4 regions of the Kluyvera sp. CHPC 1.2972 genome follow, and region 3 is predicted to be linked to each of the others. Evidence: predicted binding sites of a transcription regulator. Region 3 holds the regulator's gene; each other region holds the start of a gene.

Region 1 (5,016 bases), on a different contig from region 3:
AAAATAAAACGCCGGGCAACTGCCCGGCGTTTTTGTTTTTGTAGCCGTCCAGGCAAAGCGCCGCCGGGGTCGGCTCAGCGCTAACCCGCTTCGCCTGGACGGGTTACGGTGGTATTTCTCATGTTGAGAGAACGCACAAGTTTAAGTCCTTATCCTCCCGGCATAATAGCCCTCTTGCTTTCTGTTAACACTCATAACTACGGAATATATATGGCTATTTTGTTATTTGATTGGGGTGGGAGTTCTATTAAATACGGCGTCTGGCATCAGGAAGCTTTAACGGATACGGGGGCAGTAAAAACGCCTGATAGCTGGGAGAAGATGCAGGCCCAGCTGCTGGACATCTGCCGTCAGTACCAGCAGCGCTATGACATTCAGGGCGTGGCCATCAGCGCTCCCGGCAGCGTAGACCCCGCGCGCGGCGTGATTGGCGGCCTCAGCGCTATTCCCTACATCCACCACTTCCCGATTGTCGAGGCGCTGACGGCGCTGCTTGGTCTGCCGGTCAGTATTGAGAACGACGCCAACGCGGCGGGCATTGCCGAAGCAGCGCTCGGGGCAGGGCGCGACGACCGCCATGTGCTGTTTGTGATTGTCGGGTCAGGTGTGGGCGGGGCTATCCTGGAAGATAAAGTGCTGCGCCGTGGCAGCCACGGCTATGCCGGAGAATTTGGTCTGATGACGCTGGAGGGCGGGCAGACGTTCAGCGAACTGGGCACTGCCGTCGCGATGGCGAGGCGCTACGCGCAGCGGATGTCGCTTGAGCTGGATTCGGTTTCCGGGGCCGAGATGTTTCGTCTGGCCGAGCAGGGCGATGAGGTGGCGAAGCAGGAAGTGGCGCAGTTCTATCACTGGATGGCCGTTGGGCTGCTGAATTTGCAGGTCTGTTACGATCCGGATTGTCTGGTGATTGGCGGTGGGATCTCTGCCAGCGATACCATTTTTGCCGGGATCGCCTCTCGCTTAACCGATCTGGTCGCGGAAAAAGATCTCGCGGAATTTATGCCGAAGCTGCTGCTCTGCCAGTACCGCAACGACGCCAATCTTATTGGCGCAGCGGTGAGCTTTGCTCAACAACACGGCTAAAATGCCGCTTCGGAGTGTTCTGGTTTCCCTCTCGCGTTCAGCCCGCTAACCTAAAATGGTTAGAGTGATAACGATTTTAGCTGAGAAGCAGGAGGGAAACATGATGCAATATAAGCGACTTACCGTAGCGATTCTGACCGCCGGCGCGCTCTTTACCGTTGCTGGGTGTTCATCCAACCAGGCGTTAAAAACCACCGATGGGAAGACTATCGTCACCGACGGGAAACCGCAGGTCGATGAAGATACAGGCCTGGTGTCGTACAAAAATGCTGAAACCGGCAAAACCGAACAGATCAACCGCGATCAGGTGCGGTCGATGGGTGAGCTCGATAACTAAACGTTATTCGTGGCCCCGCGAATGCAATGCAGTGCGGGGCCAGCGCATAGCGTTTAAATCAGTGCGCTATTGATTTTGACGATGATCTTATGCAGCGGTGCGCCTGCGCCAAGGCTGCTCATCGGGCGGTGAAGCTCGCCGGGGAAGACGATGGCAATCTCTTCCGGGTGCAGGTGAATCAGCGTTTCGCTGCTGATTTGCGTGCAAAAGCCGATATCGTGCGCGTCGTTAAAGGCGCCATCTTCGACAATCTCCAGCCCTTTATTGCCTGCCCCAATAATCTCTTCACCCTTCAGTACGATGTGAATATCAATATATTGACGATGGTACTCCGGGCGCTGCTCGGCAAGCGGTTTGCTTTCTCCTTCCACCACGTTGAAGAACAGGTTATCGCCATCGACGGTATATTTACCCGGCGGCAGGGTATGTGGCTCCTGTTGGATCACGGCGCGTAGCGCCTTGCGGATAGCCTGCGGATAAAAGGTGGTTTTCTCCGCGTTGTACAGCGTGTCGATAATCATGCCGGAACTCCCGATGCGGGTTGATGGGCTAAAAGGGTGAGCGAGCGGGCGACAATGCCCGGTACATCGCCGGAAATATCGACCGGCAGAATGTCCGGCTCGCGGTCGTCTGGGGCTTCCAGCGCAGCAAACTGGCTTCGCAGCAACGCTTCCGGCATAAAGTGGCCTTTGCGTGCCTGCATACGTTTCAAGATGCAGTCGTAGTCGCCGGTTAGCCACAGGAAACGCAGGTGCGGATTACCCGCGCGCAGCTGGTCGCGGTAGCGCTTTTTCAGCGCCGAGCAGACCAGCACGCCGGACTCGTTTTTCTGCCCGAGGCTAAAGATCACATCGCCTATACGTTCCAGCCACGGCTGGCGGTCGCTATCCTCCAGCGGCTGGCTGGCGGCCATTTTGACGATATTGGCCCGTGGGTGAAGGTCATCGCCGTCGATAAACTTCGCCCCCAGCGCCTGGGAAAGCGCCTGCCCGACGGTGGTTTTTCCGGTGCCGGAGACGCCCATTAAAATAATGCATTGTCCTGCCATGGTTTTGCTCCCGACTCAGACGGCAACCAGCATGCCGCCGTCAACAAACAGCAGATGCCCATTTACAAAATCAGAGGCTTTCGACGACAGGAATACCGCCGCGCCAACCAGCTCCTGCGGGTCGCCCCAGCGGGCGGCTGGCGTACGTTTGCATAGCCAGTCGGTGAAGGCTTTATCATCAACCAACGCCTGGGTCATGGCGGTTTTAAAGTAGCCAGGAGCGATACCGTTAACCTGAATGTTATGGCGCGCCAGCTCCACGCACATTCCGCGGGTCAGCATTTTGACCGCGCCTTTGGCGGCGGCGTACGGGGTGATGGTGTCACGCCCCAGTTCGCTCTGCATCGAGCAGATATTGACGATTTTCCCCGCGCCGCGCGTCATCATGCGTTTGGCCACGGCCTGGGACACCAGAAATACCGCGGTCTGGTTCACGGCAATCACATCGTTCCATTCTTTCACTGGAAACTCGGTGAACGGGTGGCGGCGCTGGATACCGGCGTTATTAAACAGCACGTCGATAGCGCCGATACGAGTTTCAATATCGGCAATAGCGTTTTCCACCGACTCCGGGTCGGTGACGTTAAAGACCGCAGTATGGGCGGTGGCAACCTCGTCGCGGAGTTTCATCGCCGCCTGCTCGGCGCGTTCTGCGGAGATATCGTTGATGATGATTTCCGCGCCGTACTGGGCCAGTCCCTGAGCCATCACGTAGCCGATACCTTGTCCGGAACCGGTAATTAAAATGCGTTTGCCTTGCAGGCTGAATAAGTTGTTCATCACAGTGTCCTGTATTGCGAGCCGATGCGCCAAGAAGATGCTCCCTATCTCACGGTTTTTGCCTCGGTGAAACTGTGATGAAGATCACTCTCAACTATGTTACAAAAAGGGGTTACAGCATGTGTGATCCTGAAGAGGAAAACCGGGCGAAAACCGCGCCATACGGGGCTTTGACGATGGGTTATCGCTTTCTCTTTTTTGTAACCTGCTGGCATAATAGGCCACAGGATTTCGGCAATGACGGGCAGGGCTAATGAAAGTACAACGCATCACGTTAGAGGATATCGCCGCGCTGGCGGGGGTAACCAAAATGACCGTCAGCCGCTATTTACGTACCCCCGAGAAGGTTAAGCCGGAAACCGCCGAACGCATTGCCAGCGTGATTGAAGAGGTGGGCTACCAGCCGGATGCCGATAATCCAGCCATAAGCAGTAACGTTGCGCCGCGCATTGGCGTGCTGATCCCCTCTTTTAATAATCAGATTTTCTCCGACGTGCTGGCAGGCATTGAATCGGTCACCACCGCCCACGGCTATCAAACGCTGGTGGTGAACTACGATTACGACAGCCAGCGTGAAGAGGAACAGATTGCTACCGTACTGGCGCTGAACGTCAAGGCGCTGCTGCTAACCGAATCGGTCCATACGCTGCGGGCGGAGAAATACCTGAAAGCCGCAAAAATACCCATTGCCGAGGTGATGGGGCTATCGGATAACGCCGACCGCATCAACGTGGGCTTCGATAATTACCGCGCCGGGTTGGATATGACCAACATGCTGCTGGCCAGCGGCAAAAAACAGATTATCTATTTTGGCTCGATGTCGGATATTCGCGATGAGCAGCGCTATGCGGGCTACTGCCGGGCAATGGAAGAGGCGGGTCTGGCCGTTGGGCGCATAGCGCCAAACAAGGTCTCTTCGGTGTCAATTGGCACCGGAATGATGACCCTTGCCCGCCAGATGTATAAAGAGATGGACGCCATTCTCTGCACCAACGATGACCTGGCGGTCGGGGTGTTACAGGAGTGCATCGCTTCGGGTATCACGGTGCCGCAGGAGATGGCGATTGCTGGGTTCCACGGGCTGGAGATTGGCCAGGTGGTTAGCCCGCGTCTGGCGAGCGTATTGACCCCGCGTTTTGAAATGGGCAAGGTCGCCACCGAGATTTTAATCAAGAAAATAAAAGGGTTACCTACAATCGAGAAGGTGGACCTGCACTATCGTTTATCGATGGGCGAGACCATCTAGCCTTCACCTGCCACGCTGGCCATGTTATTCAATTGTTGCCATCCAGCCCGCATTCCAGCGGGCTTTTGCTTCCACGATCACGTCATCCGTAACACGGAGTTCTAACACGATCTGCCGTGATGCAGATCGCAAAATGACATCGTGAAAACCCGTTTGATAGGCGTAACAAATTTCTCTACACAACATCTTTCAAGTTGCATCAAGGCGGCAAGCGAGTGAATCCCCAGGAGCTTACTAAAGTAAGTGACTGGGGTGAGCGAGCGCAGCCAACGCCGAGGCGGCTTGAAGGATGAAGTGTATAAACGCTTAAACAGGTAACACGATGAATATTGTAAACCCAAACACGGTACTGTTGATTGCTCCGGTCGTAGACGGCCTGATGGATAAACTCTCCACCGCTTTCCTGGTCTATCGTCTGTATGAACAGGCTGACCCTCAGGCTTTCTTACGCGAAGTCGGCCATCAGGTGCAGGCGGTGGTCACCCGTGGTGATATCGGCGTCACCCGCGCCGTGCTGGA
Region 2 (5,016 bases), on a different contig from region 3:
CAAGCTGGGTATCGATCCGGTTCACTTCGGCATCATCATGATCTACAACCTGGCAATTGGCACCATTACACCACCAGTCGGCAGCGGTTTGTACGTGGGGGCAAGCGTGGGTAAAGTGAAAGTGGAGGAGGTGTTGAAACCGCTGATGCCGTTTTATATCGCGATCATCACCGTGCTGCTACTGGTTACCTATCTGCCGGAACTGACGCTGTTCCTGCCGCGTTTACTCGGCGTGATGTAACACGCAGGGATCTCCCGGCCAAGCATAGCGACGCCGGGATGGATAAAATTATATTGCCTGATAAAAAAACGGCTACCCTATGGATAGCCGTAAAAAAGCAAAGGAAAACAGCGGATAAAATAATTAGAAGGTATAACCAACGCCCACGCGGAAACGAGTTTGACGTTCATCACTGGTGCTGCGGACGGAAACGTTACCCACTTCCACAAATGGCGACCATTGACCAATCATATAAGCCGTTCTGAAATTATATTCATAGTTATCTTTACCATTATCAAACAGATTATACTTATCGGCTTTCTTATAAATTCCTTCCAGCGTCCAGTCAAAATTACCCCATTTATAACCCGCCCAGGCATCAACACGATTAGTCGTATCATCTTCGCGACTATCAGAAGAACGGCGAACATATTCAAAGCGATAACGAGCGCCCACCCACCAGCTTTCATTTAATATCCAGGTCGCACGTAAATAAGGTTTGTAGTTTGAATACCCATTTCCTGTTTCCAGAACAAAGCCCGGCTGCCAAGCCACACTGCCCGTTTTAAACTGATAACTTACAGTATATTCATTACCCTGTGCTTCCATATCATTAAAAGGGCGATCGGTATCATCACCACCGGATTTTGAGATAGCTTCGATAGCAAAACCAAAGCCGTTTGCAAAACGATGCGAGATATAGGCACGGTCATAATTTGCCTTACTATCATCAAGATACTCATGGCGAACATCAACATAAACCGCGTGAGCGCTGGTTGCAACCAGAGGTAATAAAAGAAGAAGCGCTTTTTTCATATAATAATATCCCTATTAAATAGATTTTAATATGTACCAATAGCACAGACACTAACGTTAATGTCCTTGAAAAATCAATTCAATAGAGTTCAATATTTTTATTTAAAAATGAGCCAGCATTCAAATATACGAATAAAATAAATGAAAAATATATTCATGACATGAAATAAAACATTAAAAAATAGTCGACTTTATAATATTTAAAAACCTGCTTGATTGGTAAACACATGAATTCAATAGTTATTTTTACATTATTTAAAAAACAAATTGAAAAAACATTGCCATTTTCAACACTAATATATAGTTAATAAGTCTTATTTTTTGAAAGGCAACAGGAGATCTTTGTTTGAATGCCAGATTAAGCTACACCCTGGCACTAACAATAAGGAAAAAATAACGATGCTATGATAGCTGATTTACTCAAGGATGCGGAATAAAGAATATCGTTCATGCCCCACAAGAAAATCAAAAAATAAGCTATTATTGCGTTTTAACGCGATCACGCTGAAATAGCGCCACGCATTCAAGCACCAGAATATTATGCCGGAAGCCGACTCCGTTGCCGCCACTGCCCTGGCGTCATCCCAATTTCGCGGTTAAAGACCACCGAAAAGTAGTTACTATCCTCGAAGCCGCAGCGCATCGCCACTTCGCCAATTAGCAGTTCGGTGTGCTGAAGCAGATATTGCGCGTGGCAAATCCGCAGTTGCCGCAGGTAGTGGTTAACGGTCATGCCGGTCTGGCTGCGGAACTGCTGGCGCAGGGTGCGCTCGCTACAGCCCTGCTGCTCGCAGAAAGTATCAAGCATGAAAGGGCGGTTCAGGCTACCCGCCAGCACGGTCAGCAGCTTATCGAGCAGTGCTTCGCTTTGCGTGGCCGCCTGATTATCGGTGGCATAGCGGTAGCGCTTAAGACAGACCACCAGCTGGGCAAAGAGCAGTTCGGACATTTCATTGGCTAGCGCGTCGTCTTTGCGGCTCTCCTGTTCCAGCTGAGTCATTATCTGCCGTGCCTGCGTCATACCGGTGCTGCCTATGCGCCAATGCGGCGCCCAGTGGGAACCGTGCAGCCCGGGAATATGGGCCACCCAATCAAGATTGAGCTTTAAGCGCTCGGGGCAGTAGATAATATTCTGTAAAACCAGATCGTTAACCGAGGCGTAGGAGTGTTTGTCTTCCGCGCGAATATAAAACAGATCGCCGCGGGTGATGCGATAAGGACGGTCGTTGAGGATGTGTAAGCCGTTGCCGCGCCAGACCAACACCAGCTCGTTAAATTCGTGGGTATGCTCAGCAAAAACGTTTTGCGGGTAGCGGTCAGCCACCGCCACGGCTTGCGCCGGATTGGCAAAAAAATCTGCTTTTCGAAGAATTAACTGGCCTGGCACGCTGGCACCTCACGACTAACAACTCTCTATTATTAGCCGTTTCGAGGCAAAAAACGGTGATTCCCTTCGCGTTACTGAAGCAGGGTATCCCGTCCCTGGCGAATATCTCGCGGCGACCAGTTGAATTCACGGCGAAAAAGGGTCGAAAAGTGGTTACTGTCGCCAAAACCGCAGCGATAGGCGATATCGGTAACGCTCTCATCGCTGTGGCGCAGCAGATGGCGGGCTTTAATCAGGCGCAGGCGGTTGAGATAGCGCTGCGGCGTCAGGCCGGTACAGTGCTTCAGCTGGCGGTGAAGCGTGCGCAGAGACAGCGAGAATCGGTCCGCGACCCCTTCCCAGCACACTTCTTCGGCGAAATGCTCCTCCAGCCATGCCATCAGTTGATTCAGACGAGCGTCGTTATCCATCGCCCCCTGTTCCTGGCTGCCTTTACGCAGCAGCACCAACAGCTGCATAAACAGAATTTCGCGGTTCGCCAGCGACATCATATCGGTGCTGTCATTCGCCTCTTCCATCTGTCCGACAATCGTTCTCACCTGCTGCAAGGTGCTCTGGTTTACGCGCCAATGGGAAGGATAGTGACCATCCTGCTCCTGCGGCAGCAGCTTATTAAGACCTGACAAGAACTGGAAAGCATCCGGCGCACGGTACAGCACGTTGGTCAGACACAGGTTTTCCGTGTGCTCATAGAGGTGCCGGTCGAAGTCACGGACGAAGCAAACCGTGCCGCCGCAAATGGTATGCGGCTGACCATTGAACACGTGAATACCAGTGCCATGTTCAACGATAACAATCTCATTAAAATCATGATGATGTTCAGGAAATGCCGCCTGAGGAAGTCGAGGTTCAATCGCCACGGGCAGCTTACCTGAAGAGAAGAAATCCACGCTGTGTAGTACGGTCATCGCGACCCCCGACAAATGAGAAATGTTATCAGGATAGTAATATCGGATGAGGGATCTGACCTTGACGTTTTGACAGCAAACCGCGCAAAGCCGGTCGTTTTTTCAAGAAACAGCCGGAAAGATCGGGAAATGCGGTCAGCATCACACCCCCTCATCGGCTGAATTTGTGAACTCTCTCACGTTCATCTTTGCTTTCTTGCCAGCGCCGAATTTCGCCTGTCAGTAACGAGAAGGTTGTGGCATTGCGCTTTTTCTAGACTGAGCAGCAATGACTCATAGAAGGACTCTTGCCATGACTTTTCGCCATTGTGTGGCCGTCGATTTAGGCGCCTCCAGCGGACGCGTAATGCTGGCTCGCTTTGATAGCGCGCAGCGTTCGCTTTCACTGCGCGAAATCCACCGCTTCGTCAATAACCTGCATAAGCGCGATGGTTTTGACACCTGGGATATCGACGCGCTGGAAGCCGAAATCCGTATCGGCCTCAACAAAGTGTGCGACGAAGGCATTCTGATCGACAGCATCGGCATCGATACCTGGGGCGTGGACTACGTCCTGCTGGACCAGCACGGCCAGCGCGTCGGCCTGCCGGTGGCCTACCGCGATAGCCGCACCGACGGCGTGATGGCGATGGCGATGGAACAGCTGGGTAAAGACGAGATCTACCGTCGCAGCGGCATTCAGTTCCTGCCGTTCAATACGCTTTATCAGCTACGCGCGCTGGTTGAACAGCAGCCGGAGCTGGTGAGCGAGGCCGCACATGCCCTGCTGATCCCGGATTACCTCAGCTTCCGCCTGACCGGCAAGATGAACTGGGAATACACCAACGCCACCACCACGCAGCTAGTCAATATCGATAGCGATAACTGGGATGAAGACCTGCTGAACTGGACCGGCGCACCGTCGTCCTGGTTTGGCACGCCGACGCATCCCGGCAACGTGATCGGCCACTGGGTCTGCCCGCAGGGCAATGCTATCCCGGTGGTTGCCGTTGCCAGCCACGACACCGCCAGCGCCGTCATCGCTTCGCCGCTGGCTGACCGCGATGCCGCCTACCTCTCTTCCGGCACCTGGTCGCTGATGGGCTTTGAGAGCAAAACGCCGTACACCAGCGAGCAGGCGCAACGCGCCAACATCACCAACGAAGGCGGCGCGGAAGGGCGCTACCGGGTGCTGAAAAATATCATGGGCCTGTGGCTGCTGCAGCGGGTGCTGAAAGAGCAGAACATTGCCAGCCTCCCCGATCTGATTGCCGGGGCAGAGAAGCTACCGGCCTGCCGCTACCTGATTAACCCGAATGATGATCGCTTCATCAACCCGGAAAATATGAGTGCCGAGATTCAGGCGGCCTGCCGCGAAGCCGCGCAACCCATTCCCCATACCCCTGCCGAGTTGGCGCGCTGCATCTTCGACAGCCTGGCGCTGCTGTACGCCGACGTGCTCAACGAGCTGGCGCAGCTGCGCGGTAAACCGTTCAGCCAGCTGCATATCGTTGGCGGCGGTTGTCAGAACCAGATGCTGAACCAGCAGTGCGCCGATGCCTGCGGCATCACCGTGGTCGCTGGCCCGATTGAGGCCTCAACCCTCGGCAACATCGGCATCCAATTAATGACGCTGGACGAACTCACCAACGTCGACGATTTCCGCAAGGTGGTGACCGGCAACTACGGTCTCACCACGTTTACCC
Region 3 (5,016 bases):
CTGCTGACAGCGCTGAAGGGCAACCTCACAGGATTCCAGATACTGCTGCGCCAGATCCGGCGTCAGCATATTGTGCTCGCGCGCTAGCGTGGTCATGGCATTAATGTGCTCGACGATAAACTGACTATGGGTGACCCACAGCTTCATATCTTCCAGATAACGCGAGTTGAAGCCCGGCTCCTGCATCGCCTGATTCAGCGTGTTGAAGAGGGTGTTGTGGGCCTGGTTGACGCGCATACGCTGATAGGCAAGCTTTGGCGCCTGCGGGTCGGGGCTTAAGATGAGACGAATGGCCTCCTGGTCTGCCTCCAGCGCCGCCTGAGCGTTTTGCCGTAGCTGGCCGCTTTGCCACTGTGGCCACAGCCAGATCATGCCGCCAAAGGCGATCAGGCAGCCGATGATGGTGTCGATAAAGCGGGCGACGATAAACTGCTCGCCGTTCAGCGTCAGAATCTGCAGGGTATACACGGCGGTAATCGTAAAACCGACGGTGGCCCAGCCATAGTGGCGGCGGATAATCAGGTAGCTCCCCAGCGTGACGATAAGCATGCCTGTCAGCGCCAGCCCTTCCGGCGCGTGGAAGTGCAGGACAACGGCGGCAATCACCAGCCCCGCCAGCGTGCCCGCTGCGCGGTGGAAAATACGCACACGGGTCGCGCCGTAGCCGTTCTGCGTGACCAGCAGCACCGTCATCAGGATCCAGTAAGGCTTCGGTAGGTGCAGTGCGGCGCCCATCAGGCTGGCGATGCTGAGCATCACGCTGAGCCGGGCGGCATTGCGCAGAGCCGGGGATTTCAGCGACAGGTAGTTTTTAAGCGCGGCGAACAGCGGCAGGCGGCGCTGTTTATCGGCCATCAGGTCACGCGGATAGAGCGGACGCTGAGAGCGCAGCACACGGGCAATGCGGCTGAAATGCCAGGCGCAGAACTGGCCGACCGGGTTATCCGGATGCTGGTCGGCAATTTTTTCCAGCGCGCCGATCTGCTTATCCATATTGAAGCGGGTCGGGTAGCGATGATAGAGAATGTCGTCCGCCAGTACCCTCAGGCGTGCCGCGACGGTTTGGGCGTTCCAGCGGATCACCGCTTCGGCGTGGCTGCGTTCAACCAGCTTTTGTACCTCTTCCGGTTGGTGCAGGCTGACGGAGATATGCTCCTGTAAATCGAGCCCCACCTGGAAAGCACGCAGCAGGCGCTTGTAATCGTTATGCTGGTTAGCCGCAAGCATGTGCAACTGCTGGTAGCATTGGGAAATCAGATCCACCACTTTCTGCTGGCGAGTGAGTAGCGGCGGCAGCGCGGTGCTCGGATCGGTGTGCTGGGTCAGCAGGCTATATTTGGCCTCGCAGTATTCGGCAAGCTGGCGGTAGAGCAGGCTCAGCGATTCCCGCAGCGGCTGTTCGCGCCACATCCAGAACCACCACCAGTTAAACAGCCCGTACCACAGCGTGCCCAGCGCGTAGAGCAGCAATGGCTCCCATATAGGCATGTTTCCCGCCAGGCTTAGGGTAAAGATGGAAGCAATCAGCGAGGCGGGCAGCAGCCGCCCGTGCAGCGCGCTGATTTCCGCCGTGACGCCCAGCAGCAGCGCCAGCCCGGTGAGGATCAACGGTAGGGGAATGTCGTGTTCCAGCAGCAGCTGTACGGCAAGGCTACAGCCAGCAAACAGGCAGCCGCCAATAATCAGGCGCTTAAAAAAGCGTTTATGCGGCGTGTCGAGGCCAGCGATATTGCAGCAGGCGGGCACTAAGGAGAACAGCAGACCTTGCTGGAGGTGGCCGAGAAGCAGCCCAATGGCAACCGGCAGGCATAACACCAGCGTTTGCCGCAGTGCATAGTTGACTTCCGGGTGGTAAATCAGCCTGCGCCACATAGGGGGAAAACAAAAATGGCGTATTGCTTTCACAATACGCCATTTTGGGCCGGATTAGCGGGTACCGTAAACGACAATGGTTTTGCCGTGCGCGGAGATCAGGTTCTGATCTTCCAGCATTTTCAGAATACGGCCCACGGTTTCACGGGAGCAGCCAACGATCTGACCGATTTCCTGACGGGTGATTTTAATCTGCATACCGTCTGGGTGGGTCATAGCATCAGGCTGTTTCGCCAGGTTCAGCAGGGTCTGTGCGATACGACCGGTAACGTCCAGGAAGGCCAGGTTACCGACTTTTTCGGAAGTGACCTGCAGACGACGCGCCATCTGAGAAGAGAGACGCATCAGAATGTCCGGGTTAACCTGGATCAGCTGACGGAATTTTTTATAAGAGATTTCAGCAACTTCACAAGCGGTTTTTGCTCGTACCCATGCGCTGCGTTCCTGGCCTTCTTCGAACAGACCCAGCTCGCCGATAAAATCGCCCTGGTTGAGGTAAGAGAGGATCATCTCTTTGCCTTCTTCGTCCTTGATGAGTACAGCCACGGAGCCTTTTACGATGTAATACAGCGTCTCTGCTTTTTCACCCTGGTGAATCAGCGTGCTCTTCGATGGGTACTTATGAATATGGCAATGAGACAAGAACCATTCGAGAGTAGGGTCTGTTTGCGGTTTGCCAAGCACCATGCGCGGTTATCCTCTGTTATAAGCTCTTCCCAGCGGCAAAAACATTGCAGCCACTGGTTGCAATAGTATCCTTCCCGTTACCTGGGAAGTCGGCTGTCGAATAGGGTCGCAGCCTGTAATGTGATGTCCTCTGCATACATGCAGTACGTTTATGTATTACCGTAGCATCCTGACTGTTTTAGCATAGCTTTTGCCGTGTGTCTCCTGGTGTCTCGCTTCAGCATGACGTCGATCGCCTTCCATTGCGAGAATTGTTATGTGCGCGTAATCTGAGAAGAAAATTGCAACCTGGGAGTTAAATATTATGCAAGCGCGTGTGAAATGGGTTGAGGGGTTAACCTTCCTCGGTGAGTCAGCTTCAGGCCACCAAATTTTGATGGACGGTAACTCTGGCGATAAAGCGCCAAGCCCGATGGAAGTGGTGCTGATGGCCGCCGGCGGTTGCAGCGCGATTGACGTGGTCTCCATCCTGCAAAAAGGTCGCAATGACGTGACCGACTGCGAAGTGAAGCTCACCTCCGAGCGTCGTGAAGAAGCCCCGCGTCTGTTTACGCACATCAATCTGCACTTTATCGTCACCGGTAAAGATCTGAAGGATGCGGCGGTATCACGCGCGGTGGATCTGTCTGCTGAGAAATACTGCTCGGTTGCGCTGATGCTCGAAAAAGCGGTGAACATCACCCACTCTTACGAAGTGATCGAAGGCTGATTACATGCCAGACGTAGCCCGGCCGAACGCAGTGACGCCGGGGCCATTCCCGGCGTCGGTGCTTGCGCACCTCGTCCGGGCTACCTGGTCTTGATGCTAGTTCCTGCCTTCCATCAGCCGCTGCACCAGCGGCGTCATGATTAATTCCATTGCCAGCCCCATCTTCCCGCCGGGAACGACCAGCGTATTCATATGCGAGATAAATGAACCCTGCAACATGGCCAGTAGCCACGGGTAGTCGATGTGGTCGAGATTACGGAAGTGAATCACCACGAAACTCTCGTCCAGCGACGGAATGCTTTTTGCCGCAAACGGGTTCGAAGTGTCGACCGTCGGCACGCGCTGGAAGTTGATATGGGTGCGGGAGAACTGCGGGGTAATGAAGTTGATGTAGTCTTCCATCGACCGTACCACCGAATCCATCACCGCTTCGCGGGAGTGACCGCGCTCGCTGGTGTCGCGGATCATCTTCTGAATCCACTCCAGGTTAACAATCGGTACCACGCCGACCAACAGATCGACATGGCGAGCCACATCGTGCTGCGGGGTAACGACGCCACCGTGCAGTCCTTCATAGAACAGCACATCGGTCGGTTCCGGCAGCGGCTGCCACGGCGTAAACGTGCCGGGCACCTGGTTCCACGGCACCGCTTCGTCGTAGGTATGCAGGTATTTGCGCGATTTCCCTTGCCCGTTCAGGCCGTAGTCGCGAAAGGTCTGTTCCAGCAGGCCAAAGTCGTTGGCATCCGGCCCGAAGTAGCTGATATGGCGGCCAAGGTCACGGGCCTTGCGGATAGCCATATCCATTTCAGGGCGGGTATAGCGGTGAAAGCTGTCGCCTTCGACTTCCGCCGCGCGCAGGTTGAGCTGAGCAAAGATTTTACGGAACGCGAGGCTGGTGGTGGTGGTTCCTGCTCCGCTGGAGCCGGTAACGGCAATGACCGGATGTTTGGCAGACATGCGAATAACTCCCTGAACAGACGACAACGGAAGCGGGTAAAACGCTCCCTATCGTTAGAGTATAGTTAACCGCGAAATTGGTTACGGGGCATGATGTTGACGGTCTCGTGAAGCTCAGACCAGACCAGCACCGCTTCGCCTGTTTGTAGCTGGTGTTTGACGTCGGCGACCTTTTGCGCAAGTGAACGTTCATATTCACCATAATCAGTGCCTTCGCGCAAGACAAAGCTTTCAATCAGATTATCCAGCGTCTCCGGGTCGATATCCTGCCAGGGAATCATCATGCTTTTGCTCCTAGCCACGGCATCAGCCAGTTGGGGATGCGTTTTTCCAGCCACATTTCCGGGTGACGCAGGGTGCCGCCGATAAACCCGACATGGCCGCCGTACTCAGTAAGCTGGTAGACGACGTTATCCGGCAGCTCTTCCTGGGCAGGAATAGAGTGATGGTCCATAAACGGATCGTCTTTTGAGTGGATGATCAGCGTCGGCTTGGTGATTTTGCTTAGGATCGGCATCGCACTACATTGACGGTAGTAATCGATCGCGTCGGCGAAGCCGTGGATCTTCGAGGTGATCGAATCGTCGAACTCGCGGATGCGGCGCATGCTTTTCAGCTGACGCAGATCCACCGGCAGCGAGCCGGGGTAGGCTTTGAGCTTACGAGCGGCGTTGCCTTTCAGCAGATTCAGCAGATAGCGCTGATAGACCCGCGAGAAGCCTTTATCCATATGGTAGCTGCAGGCTTCCAGCATAAACGGCGCGGAGACAATCACTGCCGCATCTATC
Region 4 (5,016 bases), on a different contig from region 3:
AAGTCGATGCGCGCCACGTTGCTCAGCATCAGCAGGCCGACGTACATCAGCGCAGGTGCAGTGGCATAGCCTGGAACCAGGTAAGAAAGCGGGGAGAGGAACAGAATCAGCAGGAACAGGATGCCGACGGTGATCGCCGTTAAACCGGTTTTACCGCCTGCTGCCGTACCCGCTGCGGATTCAATATAGACCGCTGCCGGGGATGCGCCCACAACTGCCGAGAACACGCTGCTCAGGGAGTCAGTGGTCAGCGCTTTGCCGCCATTGATAATCTGGCCGTCTTTATCCAGCAGGTTTGCCTGACCGGCGACCGCACGGATAGTACCGGTGGCGTCAAACACCGCGGTCATCACCAGCGCCAGTACACTTGGCAGCACAACCGGGTTCAGCGCGCCCATAATATCAAGGCTGCCGATCAGCGAGTTGCCTTTGTCATCGCTCAGCGATGGCATCGCGAACACGCCGGAGAAGTGTACGTTGGGATCGAAAATCAGACCGACGATGGAGACACCGATGATGGTCAGCAGAATGCCGCCCGGTACCTTCAGTTTCTCCAGACCGATGATCATCGCCAGACCGACCAGCGTCATAATGACCGGGAAACTATCGAACTGACCCAGCGCAACCGGCAGGCCGTCCAGTGGGTTTTTCACTACCATGCCCACACCGTTCGCGGCGATCAGCAGCAGGAACAGGCCGATACCAATGCCCGTACCGTGCGCAATGCCCTGCGGCAGATTGCGCAAAATCCAGCTACGGATACCGGAAGCAGAAATGATGGTAAACAGTACACCCATCAGGAATACCGCGCCCAGCGCAACCGGAATGCTGATGTGCTGGCCCAGTACCAGGCTGAAGGCGGTGAAGGCGGTCAGTGAAATTGCACAGCCGATCGCCAGCGGCAGGTTTGCCCACAGGCCCATCACGATAGAACCGACACCGGCCACCAGGCAGGTGGCAACGAAGACCGCCGCCGGTGGGAAACCGGCTTTACCCAGCATGCCCGGCACCACGATCACCGAGTAAACCATCGCCAGGAAGGTAGTGAGACCGGCGACAATCTCCTGACGAACGGAGCTACCACGTGCAGAAATTTTAAACCAGGCGTCTAAAGAACCGCCGGTACGCGCTGAAGGCGTAGACATAGAAAACATCCCCTGAGAGTTTTTATCATTCGTTCGTCTGCGTGGTGGAACATCCACTTCCAGCTAAGCGTCATCTCCATGTGCTACTTGCGGCAATAGGGGAGCCACAAAAAAGCAAACGATTAACTCCGCGCAGACAAAACGATATTCGGAATTCCTTATTCTCCGCGTGTGCGAGATAAGGTTGACCCGCTCATTTTCGGCGTAAGATGCGTCCGAAATTTGAAGGCAAACGATTATCTGGCTTTTATGCCCCTTTTTTCAACAGAAGTTTGCCCTGGTTTATGAAAATTAACGAATGCCGATGAAGAATTGGTCAACCCATGCGCAAACGTTATCGTTCATGCGCAATCCAGCAACATTTCTATGGCAAAAATGTCGCAATTTTCCGGGGAGGAAGGCATAAGGATTATTCCTCTTCCAGCAAACGTGCCCCGGTTCCTTCTTCCCCCAGTTTATCGCCGGGGTTACGCAGCGGGCAGTCGCGCAACGACATACAGCCGCAGCCGATGCAGCCATTCAGTTGGTCGCGTAAGGCTTCCATCGCGTGGATGCGTTTATCCAGCTCTTCGCGCCACTGCGTGGTGAAATGCTTCCAGTCTTTCGGCCCCAGCGTGTGGTTTTCTGGTAGAACGCGCAGCGATTCGCCGATAGTGCCGAGCGGGATCCCTAACCGCTGGGCAATTTTGATAATCGCCACGTAACGCAAAACATCACGCTTATAGCGCCGCTGATTACCGCTATTTCTCGTGCTACGAATCAACCCTTTGCTTTCATAAAAATGCAGCGCTGATACCGCAACACCAGTTCGTTTCGCTACTTCACCCGGTGAAAGCAGCGTTTTTATTCTCGTCGATTTTTTTTCCATAATCCGCTTTACCTCAAGTTAACTTGAGGAATTATACTCGCCGACAGAACAGAAATCGACGCGAAAATAGACAACGGGGAGAGCCTTATGTCCCATCGGGAAATTATTCAGACGCTAATTGAATGGATAGATGAACATATCGATCAACCGCTTAATATCGACATCGTGGCCCGTAAGTCCGGCTACTCAAAGTGGTATCTGCAAAGAATGTTCCGCACCGTGATGCATCAGACGCTGGGTGACTACATCCGCCAGCGACGCCTGCTGCTTGCCGCAGAGGCGCTACGCACCACCCAGCGGCCTATTTTTGATATCGCCATGGATCTCGGCTACGTCTCGCAGCAGACCTTCTCACGCGTATTCCGCCGCGAGTTCGACCGCACGCCGACAGACTACCGTCACCAGATCTCCGCCTAATCCGCATTCAGGCTGCCGCACCGCGTGTGGTGGCCTTACCCCTTCATTAAGAGTGGTTATTGGATTGACAAAAATCCTGCGTTTACCTCTGGTGAATAAAACAACAAACGTGATATAGTTCACACAATGAGATGAAACAGAAACACCGTTTCACTCAATTTGTGAATGCCTTCAGATAGCCAGAGCGCCCAGAGCCTCATTACACAAGTGCTGTCAGGGCAGCTTGTTGTTTATCTCTGAGGAAAAGGTCCCATGCTTTCACTTACCGCAGGCGTTACGCTGTTACGCTGGCCGTTAACCAGCGCCGTGCTGATGTTCGTTGCTAGTACCCTGAAAATCAAACTCCGTAAAGCTGACTACATCGGTCTGGGTGCTATTTGCAGCATGCTGGGTCTGGCCGCCGCCTGCTGGTTTGCCACGAGCCTTTTAGGGATTACCCTGGTCGAGATTTCCACTATCTTTAACAATATCAAAGATGTGATGGTTGAAGTGATGAGTCAGACGCCGCCAGAATGGCCGGTCGCGCTCTATTAATTACAGAAAACCCCGCCACGGCGGGGTTTTTTATTGTCTGAATGCGGCTATTCTCCGTCTAAGGCCAACGCAATACGCCGGGCCGCTTTTTTGAGTTTCTCCTGCCACTCCCCCACGTTGCTTTGCGCAAAATGTTGAGTCGATGAGACCAGTGCCAGCGCGGCGCAGTGCTCTTTTGGCGCGAAACGCAGCGGCACCGACAGCGATGACACCCCCGCCGCTAGCTCCTCATCCGCCCGGTAGCAGCCCGCTTTGCGAATTTGCAGCATCCGTTTCAGGAACGCCTCTTCCGTTTCGCCTAATCCAGCCACCAGCACCTCTTCACGAAAACGTTCGTACAGCCCACGCTGCTGCTTCGAGGTTTGGTTGGCGATCACCACCTTTGGCGCGCTGCCGGAAAACATCGGGCGCGGGCGGCCTCGGCCGTAAATCAACGCAATTTCCTGAGTCGAGGACTCGTGATGCAAGTCGAGAAACACATCGCCATCAAGCCTGGAGAGCGTGCAGTGGCAGCCCGTCTGCTTCACCAGCTCACGCATCTGCGGGATGCTGGCAGCCAGCAGCGGGTCGGTGCTGCGAATGACATAATCCAGCAGGGTGATGCGCGGCCCCAGCGCATAATAGCCACCGTTAAAGCGCTGCAGCAGGCCAGCATGCATCAGTTCTTTCAGGTAGCGATAGCCAGTGGGCGTGGAGCATCCCAGCGCTTCCACGATACGGTCGGCTTCCCACACGGGGCGTTCTGCAGTGAACAGGTCAAGTACCGACAGCATCCGATTCAGGCTGGTCATCATGTCTCTCCATGGCACAAAATGTGCATTGTAGCGGTTGCCATCGATGCTAACCAGATAGCTGCCTCCGGCGGCCTGAAAAAGCCACACGCCCACCAGGCTTTTTAGCCATATTCGACTAAAATTGACGGATGCGCCTTGCGGAGTGCCGCACCATGAACGCCATCCCTTTTCATCGCCTCATGACCTTCTGTTTAAGCGCCCTGTTGCTGTCCACCCCGGTTTATGCCGCCCCCAAACCGGATGAACAAAGCGACGCGCTGGAAGTGAATATCGAGAGCATCATGCAGCCGTGGAAAGGCGACCTGCCCGGCATGCTTGACCGTCGCGTGATTCGTGTTTTAACCACCTACAGTAAGACCTTCTTTTTTATCGATAAAGGCCAGCAGCGCGGCGCAACGCACGATATTTTCGCCGCCTTTGAGCGCAGCCTGAACGCGCAGTTGGCGAAGGATAAGAAGCTTAAGCAAAAGCACCTCAAGGTGCGGATTATTTTTGTGCCGGTGACCCGCGATAACCTGTTTACCGCCCTCAACGAGGGGAAAGGCGATATCGCCGCCGCCAACCTGACCATCACGCCATCCCGCCAGCAGGCGGTCGCTTTTACCCATCCTATCTATAACGGTATCAAAGAGCTGCTGATTTCTGGCCCCGCGTCACCGCAGATCAAAAGCCTGGATGACCTCTCCGGGAAAACGGTGTTTGTACGCCAATCATCGAGCTATTACGAGAGCCTGACCGCGCTCAACGCGCAGTTCGTCAAAGCGGCAAAACCACCGATCATCATCAAAGCCGCCCCGGAGGCGCTGGAGGATGAAGATCTGCTGGAGATGCTCAACGCCGGGCTTATTCCACTGACGGTCGTTGACCATCACAAGGCGGTTTTCTGGCAGCAGGTCTTCCCCAAAATTCAGGTACATGAGGATGTGGTGCTGCGCGATAACGGCAGCATCGCCTGGGCGGTGCGCAAAGATAATCCCAAACTCCTCGCCGAACTTAACGACTTTGTGAAAGATAACCGCCAGGGCAGCACGCTGGGCAATACGCTGCTGCTGCGTTACCTGAAGAGCGCGAAATACGTGAAGAACGCGGCGGCGGAAAAAGAACGGCGTAAGTTTCTGAAGATGGTGGAGGTGTTCAGGAAATATGGCGATCGCTATGACGTAGACTGGCTGCTGATGGCGGCGCAGGGCTACCAGGAGTCGCGGTTGAATCAATCGGTGCGCAGTCACGTCGGGGCCATCGGCGTGATGCAGGTGAT

What was found. Region 3 encodes CRP, which controls carbon source genes, mostly activating them, when cyclic AMP is high. Its sites were predicted from a motif close to ATGTGANNNNNNTCACAT; they were not measured.
Region 1: a site for CRP is predicted at 3,324-3,341, ahead of idnO (gluconate 5-dehydrogenase). Genes of this name have one in related genera too.
Region 2: a site for CRP is predicted at 3,461-3,478, ahead of rhaS (HTH-type transcriptional activator RhaS). Genes of this name have one in related genera too.
Region 4: a site for CRP is predicted at 2,538-2,555, ahead of V6944_RS18505 (YjcB family protein). Genes of this name have one in related genera too.

What each region holds. Positions count from the first base shown of each region.
Region 1 covers NZ_JAPKIB010000006.1:174,700-179,715, reverse strand. Annotated here, with positions in the region: gene V6944_RS12370 (ROK family protein) at 211-1,086, shown strand; gene V6944_RS12365 (YgdI/YgdR family lipoprotein) at 1,190-1,423, shown strand; gene V6944_RS12360 (YhcH/YjgK/YiaL family protein) at 1,477-1,944, opposite strand; gene V6944_RS12355 (gluconokinase) at 1,941-2,471, opposite strand; gene idnO (gluconate 5-dehydrogenase) at 2,487-3,251, opposite strand; gene V6944_RS12345 (LacI family DNA-binding transcriptional regulator) at 3,505-4,497, shown strand; gene V6944_RS12340 (2-hydroxyacid dehydrogenase) at 4,820-5,016, shown strand, end outside.
Region 2 covers NZ_JAPKIB010000013.1:56,914-61,929, forward strand. Annotated here, with positions in the region: gene V6944_RS17890 (TRAP transporter large permease) at 1-241, shown strand, start outside; gene V6944_RS17895 (oligogalacturonate-specific porin KdgM family protein) at 365-1,036, opposite strand; gene rhaR (HTH-type transcriptional activator RhaR) at 1,575-2,423, opposite strand; gene rhaS (HTH-type transcriptional activator RhaS) at 2,495-3,331, opposite strand; gene rhaB (rhamnulokinase) at 3,624-5,016, shown strand, end outside.
Region 3 covers NZ_JAPKIB010000002.1:457,995-463,010, forward strand. Annotated here, with positions in the region: gene V6944_RS05600 (YccS/YhfK family putative transporter) at 1-1,872, opposite strand, end outside; gene crp (cAMP-activated global transcriptional regulator CRP) at 1,927-2,559, opposite strand; gene V6944_RS05610 (OsmC family protein) at 2,864-3,268, shown strand; gene V6944_RS05615 (phosphoribulokinase) at 3,365-4,228, opposite strand; gene V6944_RS05620 (YheU family protein) at 4,294-4,512, opposite strand; gene V6944_RS05625 (hydrolase) at 4,509-5,016, opposite strand, start outside.
Region 4 covers NZ_JAPKIB010000014.1:63,883-68,898, reverse strand. Annotated here, with positions in the region: gene V6944_RS18520 (NCS2 family permease) at 1-1,145, opposite strand, end outside; gene soxR (redox-sensitive transcriptional activator SoxR) at 1,555-2,013, opposite strand; gene soxS (superoxide response transcriptional regulator SoxS) at 2,101-2,430, shown strand; gene V6944_RS18505 (YjcB family protein) at 2,683-2,964, shown strand; gene V6944_RS18500 (IclR family transcriptional regulator) at 3,012-3,758, opposite strand; gene V6944_RS18495 (lytic transglycosylase F) at 3,911-5,016, shown strand, end outside.